2 regions of the Streptomyces sp. NPDC005303 genome follow, and region 1 is predicted to be linked to the other one. Evidence: predicted binding sites of a transcription regulator. Region 1 holds the regulator's gene; the other holds the start of a gene.
The links. Region 1 encodes HrcA, which represses chaperone genes, less so after heat shock. Its sites were predicted from a motif close to TTNGCACTCNGNNNNNCNGAGTGCNAA; they were not measured.
Positions count from the first base shown of each region.

Region 2: groES (co-chaperone GroES) is a predicted target of HrcA. The motif match lies at 2,199-2,225, and genes of this name have one in related genera.

Region 1 covers NZ_JBEXGM010000016.1:159,327-164,084, forward strand. The annotation lists gene ABZT93_RS23105 (nitronate monooxygenase) at 1-205, opposite strand, end outside; gene dnaJ (molecular chaperone DnaJ) at 259-1,398, opposite strand; gene hrcA (heat-inducible transcriptional repressor HrcA) at 1,399-2,415, opposite strand; gene ABZT93_RS23120 (MBL fold metallo-hydrolase) at 2,566-3,294, shown strand; gene ABZT93_RS23125 (DUF3097 domain-containing protein) at 3,329-4,132, shown strand; gene hemW (radical SAM family heme chaperone HemW) at 4,212-4,758, opposite strand, start outside.
Region 2 covers NZ_JBEXGM010000001.1:331,244-336,001, forward strand. The annotation lists gene ABZT93_RS01650 (class I SAM-dependent methyltransferase) at 1-260, opposite strand, end outside; gene ABZT93_RS01655 (polysaccharide deacetylase family protein) at 352-1,287, shown strand; gene ABZT93_RS01660 (polysaccharide deacetylase family protein) at 1,284-2,069, shown strand; gene groES (co-chaperone GroES) at 2,370-2,678, shown strand; gene groL (chaperonin GroEL) at 2,791-4,416, shown strand; gene ABZT93_RS01675 (ester cyclase) at 4,506-4,758, opposite strand, start outside.

The DNA.
Region 1 (4,758 bases):
GGTTGACGCCGAAAGGGCGCCCGGTCAGCCCGCGCAGCTGCTTGATCTCCTGGTACATCCCGTCGGCCGTCTTGTACCCGGCGGCGAGGAATCCGAGCCCGCCCGCCTCGGACACGGCGGCGGCGAGCCGCGGCACGGAGACGCCGCCCGCCATGGGGGCCTGCACGATCGGATGAGGGAAGAGATCGGTCAGTGCGGAGGACATGACGGCATGTTGTCACGTCCTCCGGACAAGTCCGAATCCGATCTTCACACGGCTCAGGTGCGGCCGTTGAAGGCGTCCTTCAGCCGCGAGAACAGCCCCTGCTGACCCGGCTGGAACTGCCCCGTGGGCCGTTCCTCGCCGCGTAGCTTGGCCAGCTCGCGCAGGAGGCGTTCCTGTTCCGGGTCCAGCTTGGTCGGGGTCTGGACCTCGACGTGGACGATGAGGTCGCCCCGGCCGCCGCCGCGCAGGTGGGTGACGCCCCGGCTGTGCAGCGGGATCGACTGGCCGGACTGGGTGCCCGGGCGGATGTCGACCTCCTCCATGCCGTCGAGGGTCTCCAGCGGGACTTTGGTGCCGAGGGAGGCCGCCGTCATCGGGAGCGTGACCGTGCAGTGCAGGTCGTCGCCGCGCCGCTGGAACTGCGAGTGCGGGAGTTCGTGGATCTCGACGTAGAGGTCACCGGCGGGACCGCCACCGGGACCGACCTCGCCCTCACCCGCGAGCTGGATCCGTGTGCCGTTGTCCACACCGGCCGGGATCTTCACGGTGAGCGTGCGCCGCGAGCGGACCCGGCCGTCGCCTGCGCACTCCGGGCACGGGGTCGGGACCACGGTGCCGAAGCCCTGGCACTGCGGACACGGCCGCGAGGTCATGACCTGGCCCAGGAAGGACCGCGTCACCTGCGACACCTCACCGCGGCCGCGGCACATGTCACACGTCTGGGCGGAGGTCCCCGGCGCCGCGCCCTCACCGCTGCAGGTGGTGCAGACGATCGCCGTGTCGACCTGGATGTCCTTCGTGGTGCCGAAGGCCGCCTCGTCGAGCTCGATCTCCAGACGGATCATCGCGTCCTGGCCGCGCCGGGTGCGCGAGCGCGGACCCCGCTGCGAGGCCGTACCGAAGAACGCGTCCATGATGTCCGAGAAGTTCCCGAACCCACCGGCTCCGAAGCCGCCCGCGCCACCGCCGCCGGCCTGCGAGAGCGGGTCGCCGCCGAGGTCGTAGACCTGCTTCTTCTGCGGGTCCGACAACACCTCGTAAGCGGCGTTGATCTCCTTGAACCGCTCCTGGGTCTTCGGATCCGGGTTGACGTCCGGGTGCAGCTCGCGCGCGAGCCGACGGAACGCCTTCTTGATCTCATCCTGCGACGCGTCGCGGCGCACGCCGAGAACGGCGTAGTAGTCCGTGGCCACTTACGACTCCGCCAGGATCTGTCCGACGTACCGTGCCACTGCGCGTACCGCTCCCATCGTTCCCGGGTAATCCATGCGGGTCGGTCCGACCACGCCGAGCTTGGCGACTGCCTCGCCGCCCGAACCGTAGCCGACCGACACCACCGAAGTGGAGTTGAGTCCCTCGTAGGCGTTCTCATGACCAATACGTACGGTCATGCCCGAATCCCCGGCCTCACCAAGGAGTTTGAGGAGGACGACCTGCTCCTCCAGGGCCTCCAGGACGGGCCGGATCGTGAGGGGAAAGTCATGTCCGAAGCGGGTGAGATTGGCGGTGCCGCCGATCATCAGCCGCTCCTCGTTCTCCTCGACGAGCGTCTCCAGGAGAGTGGAGAGCACTGTCGAGACCGTACCCCGGTCCTCGACGTCGAAGCCTTCGGGCAGGTCCTCGACCAGCTGCGGCACGTCGGCGAACCGGCGCCCCGCGACCCGGCTGTTGAGCCGCGCCCGCAGATCGGCGAGCGAGGCCTCCCCGAAGGGTGCCGGGCAGTCGACCATGCGCTGCTCGACCCGGCCGGTGTCCGTGATCAGCACGAGCATCACGCGCGCCGGGGCGAGCGAGAGCAGCTCCACGTGCCGCACGGTCGAGCGGGTCAGGGAGGGGTACTGCACGACGGCGACCTGTCGGGTGAGCTGCGCGAGCAGCCGCACGGTCCTGGCCACGACGTCGTCGAGGTCGACCGCGCCGTCGAGGAAGTTCTGGATGGCGCGCCGCTCGGGCGCGGTCATCGGCTTGACGCCCGCCAGTTTGTCGACGAACAGCCGGTAACCCTTGTCGGTCGGAATCCGCCCGGCACTGGTGTGCGGCTGGGCGATGAAGCCCTCGTCCTCCAGGACCGCCATGTCGTTGCGCACGGTCGCCGGGGAGACTCCGAGGTTGTGCCGCTCGGTCAGGGCCTTCGACCCGACCGGCTCCTCGGTGCCGACGTAGTCCTGGACGATCGCGCGCAACACCTGGAGCCTGCGTTCACTCAGCATCGCGCACACCTCCAGAAGTCGTCCCTTGGGCGCCTTGCCTGGCACTCTGTCCGTCCGAGTGCCAGCGCTCCCCGGCCAGTGTACGGCGGTGGGGTAGTCCCTGGGCAAGGCTGGTCCTGGCGGGACGGGTCGTACGGCTAGCGTCGCGGTATGACGGTGACTTGGGAAGAGCTCGGGTGGGAGCGGGTCGCGACCGGTGTGGGGCGGTGGCGGTTGCCCGGCTGGGACTGTACGGCGGGCCTGGTGATCGGCGAGGGCACGGCCCTGTCGGTCGACGCGGGCTCCTCTCTCGCGGAGGGCGCCCGCCTGCGCGTGCAGGCCGGGGAACTGGCCGGCCACCGTGTGACCCATCTCGCGCTCACCCACCCCCACTTCGACCATGTCCTCGGTGCGGCGGCGTTCGCGGGGGCGGAGGTGTTCGGCGCGGTCGGCGTGGAGACGGTGCTGGCCGGGCGGCTCGGCCGTGCGGAACTGCGGGCGGACGCGGTGCGCAACGGGCTGGACCCCGGGGTGGCCGACGAGGCGGTGGACGCCCTGGTGTCCCCCCGGCATCACGTCTCCGGCGAGTGGACGCTCGACCTCGGCGGCGGCCGCCAGGTCCTGCTGGCCAACGTCGGCCCCGGCCACACGGCCCACGATCTCGCCGTCCTCGTGCCCGGCACCCCGGAGGTCGTCTTCTGCGGCGACCTGGTCGAGGAGTCCGGCGAACCGCAGGCGGGCCCGGACGCCGTACCGCGGCACTGGCCCGCCGCGCTGGACCGGCTGCTGGAGCTGGGCGGCGAGGACGCACTGTACGTACCCGGTCACGGAGCGGTGGTGGACGCGGGGTTCGTGCGGGCGCAGCGGGACGCGCTGGCGGCCCGTTTCGGCGTGTCGTAGTGATCCCCGGACCGGTTCTCCTATCGTCATCCGAATGCGCCAGTACTCCGCCGACCTGACCCCTCCGTGGAAGAAGTCCAAGCCGGTACCGGAGGTGCCCGCCGAGCCCGGCCTGGTGGTCGAGGAGCCGGGCACCGGCTTCTGCGGCGCGGTGATCCGCTGCGAGGCGGGCACGGTGACCCTGGAGGACCGCTTCGGCAAGCACCGGGTCTTCCCGCTGGAGCCCCGCGGCTTCCTCCTGGAGGGCCGGGTGGTGACCTTGGTGAAGCCGTCAGGCGGTCCCGTACGACCGTCCCGTACCGCCTCCGGCTCGGTGGCCGTCCCCGGCGCACGCGCACGCGTGGCCCGCGCCGGACGTATCTACGTCGAGGGCCGCCATGACGCGGAACTGGTCGAGAAGGTCTGGGGCGACGACCTGCGCGTCGAGGGCGTGGTCGTGGAGTACCTGGAGGGCGTGGACGACCTGCCGGCCATCGTGGCCGAGTTCGCACCGGGTCCGGACGCCCGCCTCGGAGTCCTCGTGGACCACCTGGTGCCGGGCAGCAAGGAGTCCCGTATCGCCGCGTCGGTGACCAGCGAACACGCCCTGGTGGTGGGTCACCCGTACATCGACATCTGGGAGGCGGTGAAGCCGTCGTCCCTCGGCATCGAGGCGTGGCCGAGAGTCCCCCACGGCCAGGACTGGAAAACGGGAGTGTGCAAGGCGCTGGGCTGGCCGTCGGAGAACACGGGGGCGGTGTGGCAGGCGATCCTGAAGCGGGTGGGGTCGTACAAGGACCTGGAGCCGGAACTTCTGGGCCGGGTGGAGGAACTGATCGATTTCGTCACAGCTCAGTGACGCCCACCAGGGGCGCGGCGCTGTGTCGATGTGCGGCTCCGCCGCGCGGGCGCGACCAACCCCCCACCGGCCCGCAGACTCAGTCGACGAGATCCCGAACCACCGCGTCCGCCAGCAACCGCCCCCGGAGCGTCAGCACGGCCCGCCCCTCCCCGTAGGGCCCGGCCTCCAGCAACCCCTCCGCCAGCGCCCGCCGAGAAGCAGCCAGCCCCTCCTCGTGCAGCAAGGACAGCGGCGCCCCCTCCCGAAGCCGCAGCTCCAGCAGGATCCGTTCGACCCGCCGGTCCTCCTCCGCCAGCAGCTCGCGCCCGGCGCCCGGAGACCTGCCGGAGGCCAGCGCCGCCGCATACGCGCCCGGATGCTTCACGTTCCACCACCGCACCCCGCCCACGTGCGAGTGCGCCCCGGGTCCGGCTCCCCACCAGTCCGCGCCCCGCCAGTACAGCTCGTTGTGCAGACACCGGCCCGCTGCCGAGGTGGCCCAGTTCGACACCTCGTACCAGTCGAAACCGGCCTCCGCCAGCACCGAGTCCGCGATCAGATACCGGTCCGCGTGCACGTCGTCGTCGGTCATCGGGACCTCGCCGCGACGGATACGGCGGGCGAGCTGGGTGCCCTCCTCGACG
Region 2 (4,758 bases), on a different contig from region 1:
CGGTAGGCCGCCACGCTCGCCCGCGTGGACTGCTCGACGCCGTTCGGCGTGAAGAACATCCGCTCCGCGTCCGCGGCCCCGAACTTCACCCCCGCCCGCTGCCGCAGCCGAGCCTGGCCGAGCGCCGCGGAGACCAGTTCGGCGGGGTGCGCACGGCGCAGCCGGGTGGCGACGGCGAGTTCGTCGGCGGGGGCGGTGCCGCGCACTTCGTCGAGGAGGGCACGGCCCTCGGGGGTGAGGAGGGGGGCGAGGTCGTTCACCGGGTCATTGTGGGCCAGTCGGTGGACGGTTCGCTTCCGAGCGGCGGTGTCAGCCCGGGGGCGACGCCGTGACCTGCGAGGATCCGGCGCCATGGGAACAGTAGGACAAAACTATAAAAATGGTGCGTTGGTGGCGTCGATCCGCGGCGGACTGGTCCTCCTTGCCATGGCCGCCCTGGTCCCCGGCTGCGCCCGCCCGGCCGGGACCGACGCAGGGGCGCGACGGCCCCTCCAGGCACCCCTGGCCCCCGCCGCCGACCTCCAGGCCGACAAGGCCGCCGCCCGGGCCGCCCGGCTCCGCGCCCAGCAGGCCCGGATCGCCGCCGCCAGGCGCTGGGGCCTGAAGGAGGTCCCGCTGACGGCCCCGCAGGCGCCCGTGACCAAGCCCCGCATCACCACCCGCCACGGCTTCGAGGTCGACGGCCACGAGGAGAAGGGGCTCCCGCCGGTCTTCACCACCGTCCCCACCGAGCAGAAGATCGTCTTCCTCACCATCGACGACGGCGCCGAGAAGGACCCCGCGTTCCTGCGGATGATGAGCGACCTGCGGATCCCGTACACCGCCTTCCTCAGCGACTACCTGATCAAGAACGACTACGGCTACTTCCGGAAGATGCGGGACGCGGGGGTCGTACTCGACAACCACACCCTCCACCACCCCTACCTGCCCGGGCTGTCGTACGCCCACCAGAGGCACGAGATCTGCGGGATGCAGGACGTCATGGAGAAGCGCTACGGCACGCGGCCCGCGCTCTTCCGGCCGCCCTACGGCAACTACAACGAGGACACCCTGCGCGCGGCCAGATCCTGCGGCATCAGGTACGCGCCGATCTGGAACGAAGAGGTCTTCGTCGACCACTGGGAGTACCGCGAGTGGGACCAGAAGATCCACCCCGGCGACATCGTGCTCAGTCACTTCCGGGGCCGGGAGGACTGGAAGGGCACGATGCCCGACATGGTCCGCCGCTTCCTGGACAAGGTCACGGCCGAGGGATACGCCGTCGCACGCCTCGAGGACTACCTGTGAGACCGCGGACCCTCATCGCCACCGGGCTGGCGGCCGTACTCCTCACCGGCTGCGCCCAGTCCGTCGACCCCATCGAGCGGCTGGGGAAGAAGGCGGCCCAGCGGGTGGGGTCGTACGGGCCGGCGCGGGCGGACGGACGGCCGTACCGCCACTGGGGCCTGCCCTCCCCGCTGCCGGCCGCCCCGCGGGTGCCGGCCCGCGCGCCGGGGGGCCGGGGCGGCCTGCCACCGGTCGTGCGGCGGGTCGGGACGTCCGACAAGGTCGTCTTCCTCACCTACGACGACGGCGCGGAGAAGGACCCGCGGTTCGTCGACCTGGTCCGTGAACTGCGGCTGCCCGTCAGCATGTTCCTCACGGACAGTGTCCTCGGCCCCGGGTACGGCCACTTCGCGCGCCTCCAGTCGGTCGGCGCGAGCATCCAGAACCACACCCTCGACCACCCCGCCCTGCGCGGGCTGCCGTACCCCGGCCAGCGCGCCGAGATCTGCGGACAGCAGGAGAAGGTGCGCTCCCGCTTCGGGATCCGGCCGCGGCTGTTCCGGCCGCCCTACGGCAGGTACGACCGCACGACCCTGCGCGCGGCGGCCGACTGCGGGCTCTCGGCGGTGGTGCTGTGGAGCGTGCCGCCGGAGGGGGAGACGCGGGGGCTGAGGGCGGGCGACATCGTGTCGGTGGCGTCGGGAGGGACGACGGGCCCGACCCTGACGGAACGCACGACGGCGGTGCTGCGGGAGGTGGAGCGGCGGGGACTGACCGTGGGGCGCCTGGAGGACTACCTCTAGGCAATCCAGCCTGTCCGGCGTGTGAGGACGAGGCCCTTCGGGTGCCGAAGCGGGGGTCTGGGGGCGCAGCCCCCGGGACGGCCGCCCCCACCCACCCGCACCCGAATTCCGCTCAGCCCGCGCGGCGAATTAGCAGTCCGCTTGACCGAGTGCTAATCACGGTCATAGTCTCGGGTCTGGCACTCCCCCCTGGAGAGTGCCAACACAGCGACGGGCAGGTCCGGCACCCGCGACGACGGATCCACCTGGTCGCCACCTCAGACAGTCAACCCCGTGATCTCCGAAGGGGGAGGTCGGATCGTGACGACCACCAGCTCCAAGGTTGCCATCAAGCCGCTCGAGGACCGCATTGTGGTCCAGCCGCTCGACGCCGAGCAGACCACCGCCTCTGGCCTGGTCATCCCGGACACCGCCAAGGAGAAGCCCCAGGAGGGCGTCGTCCTGGCCGTGGGCCCGGGCCGCTTCGAGAACGGCGAGCGTCTGCCGCTCGACGTCCAGACCGGTGACATCGTGCTGTACAGCAAGTACGGCGGCACCGAGGTGAAGTACAACGGCGAGGAGTACCTCGTCCTCTCGGCCCGCGACGTGCTCGCGATCATCGAGAAGTAATTCACCCCAGCATTTCTCTGAGCTGCGCCCCTGGCCCCCGCGACCACTAACAAGCCGGGCGCCCGGGGCGCAGTCTCTTTTCACCTAGATTTCCGAGAGGGCTCACGCTCCCATGGCGAAGATCCTGAAGTTCGACGAGGACGCCCGTCGCGCCCTCGAGCGCGGCGTCAACAAGCTTGCCGACACGGTCAAGGTGACGATCGGCCCCAAGGGCCGCAACGTCGTCATCGACAAGAAGTTCGGCGCTCCCACCATCACCAACGACGGTGTCACGATCGCCCGTGAGGTCGAGATCGAGGACCCGTACGAGAACCTCGGCGCCCAGCTGGTGAAGGAGGTGGCGACCAAGACCAACGACATCGCGGGTGACGGCACCACCACCGCCACCGTGCTGGCCCAGGCGCTGGTCCGCGAGGGCCTGAAGAACGTCGCCGCGGGTGCCTCCCCGGCCGCCCTGAAGAAGGGCATCGACGCTGCGGTGAAGGCCGTGTCCGAGGAGCTCCTCGCGACCGCCCGCCCGATCGACGAGAAGTCCGACATCGCCGCCGTCGCCGGTCTGTCCGCCCAGGACAGCCAGGTCGGCGAGCTCATCGCCGAGGCGATGGACAAGGTCGGCAAGGACGGTGTCATCACCGTCGAGGAGTCCAACACCTTCGGTCTGGAGCTGGACTTCACCGAGGGCATGGCCTTCGACAAGGGCTACCTGTCCCCGTACATGGTCTCCGACCAGGAGCGTATGGAGGCCGTCCTCGACGACCCGTACATCCTGATCAACCAGGGCAAGATCTCCTCGATCCAGGACCTGCTGCCCCTCCTCGAGAAGGTCATCCAGGCGGGCGCCTCCAAGCCGCTGCTGATCATCGCCGAGGACGTCGAGGGCGAGGCCCTGTCGACCCTGGTCGTCAACAAGATCCGCGGCACCTTCAACGCGGTCGCCGTCAAGGCCCCCGGCTTCGGTGACCGCCGCAAGGCGATGCTGCAGGACATGGCGACGCTGACCGGCGCCGAGGTCATCTCCGAGGAGGTCGGCCTCAAGCTCGACCAGGTCGGCCTCGAGGTGCTGGGCTCCGCCCGCCGTGTCACCGTCACCAAGGACGACACCACGATCGTCGACGGCGCCGGTGACTCCTCCGCCGTCCAGGGCCGCGTCGCCCAGATCAAGGCCGAGATCGAGAACACCGACTCCGACTGGGACCGCGAGAAGCTCCAGGAGCGCCTCGCGAAGCTGGCCGGCGGCGTGTGCGTGATCAAGGTCGGCGCCGCCACCGAGGTGGAGCTGAAGGAGAAGAAGCACCGTCTGGAGGACGCCATCTCCGCGACCCGCGCCGCGGTCGAGGAGGGCATCGTCTCCGGTGGTGGCTCCGCTCTGGTCCACGCCGCCAAGGTGCTCGAGGGCGGCCTCGGCAAGACCGGCGACGAGGCCACCGGTGTCTCCGTCGTCCGCAAGGCCGTCGTCGAGCCGCTGCGCTGGATCGCCGAGAACGCCGGCCTGGAGGGTTACGTCATCACCTCCAAGGTCGCCGAGCTCGACAAGGGCCAGGGCTTCAACGCCGCGACCGGCGAGTACGGCGACCTGGTCAAGGCCGGCGTCATCGACCCGGTCAAGGTCACCCGCTCCGCCCTGGAGAACGCCGCCTCCATCGCCTCCCTCCTGCTCACGACCGAGACCCTGGTCGTCGAGAAGAAGGAAGAGGAGGAGCCGGCCGCCGGTGGTCACAGCCACGGCCACTCCCACTGAGCCCACAGCTCCAAGGAGCCCCCGTTCCCTCTCCTTCCGGAGAGGGAACGGGGGCTTTCCCCTTCGCGGGCCTGGTCAGGGTCACCCGGTCACTGCCCGAGCACCCCCAGCTGTGTCATCAGCCCCGCCCGGTCGTACTGCCACCACCCCTCGCAGATCCGCCCGTCCCGGAACCGGTGCCAGGTGGTCCCGGTCATGGTGACGTTCTGCCCGCTCGCCGGGATGCCCAGGAACTCGCCGGTGTGCTTCCCGGCCCAGGTCCAGCGGGTGCACACCCGGTCGCCCTGGGCGATCTGGTCGTCCACCCGGAAGGTGAAGACGAAGGCCCGCCGCCACCCCTCG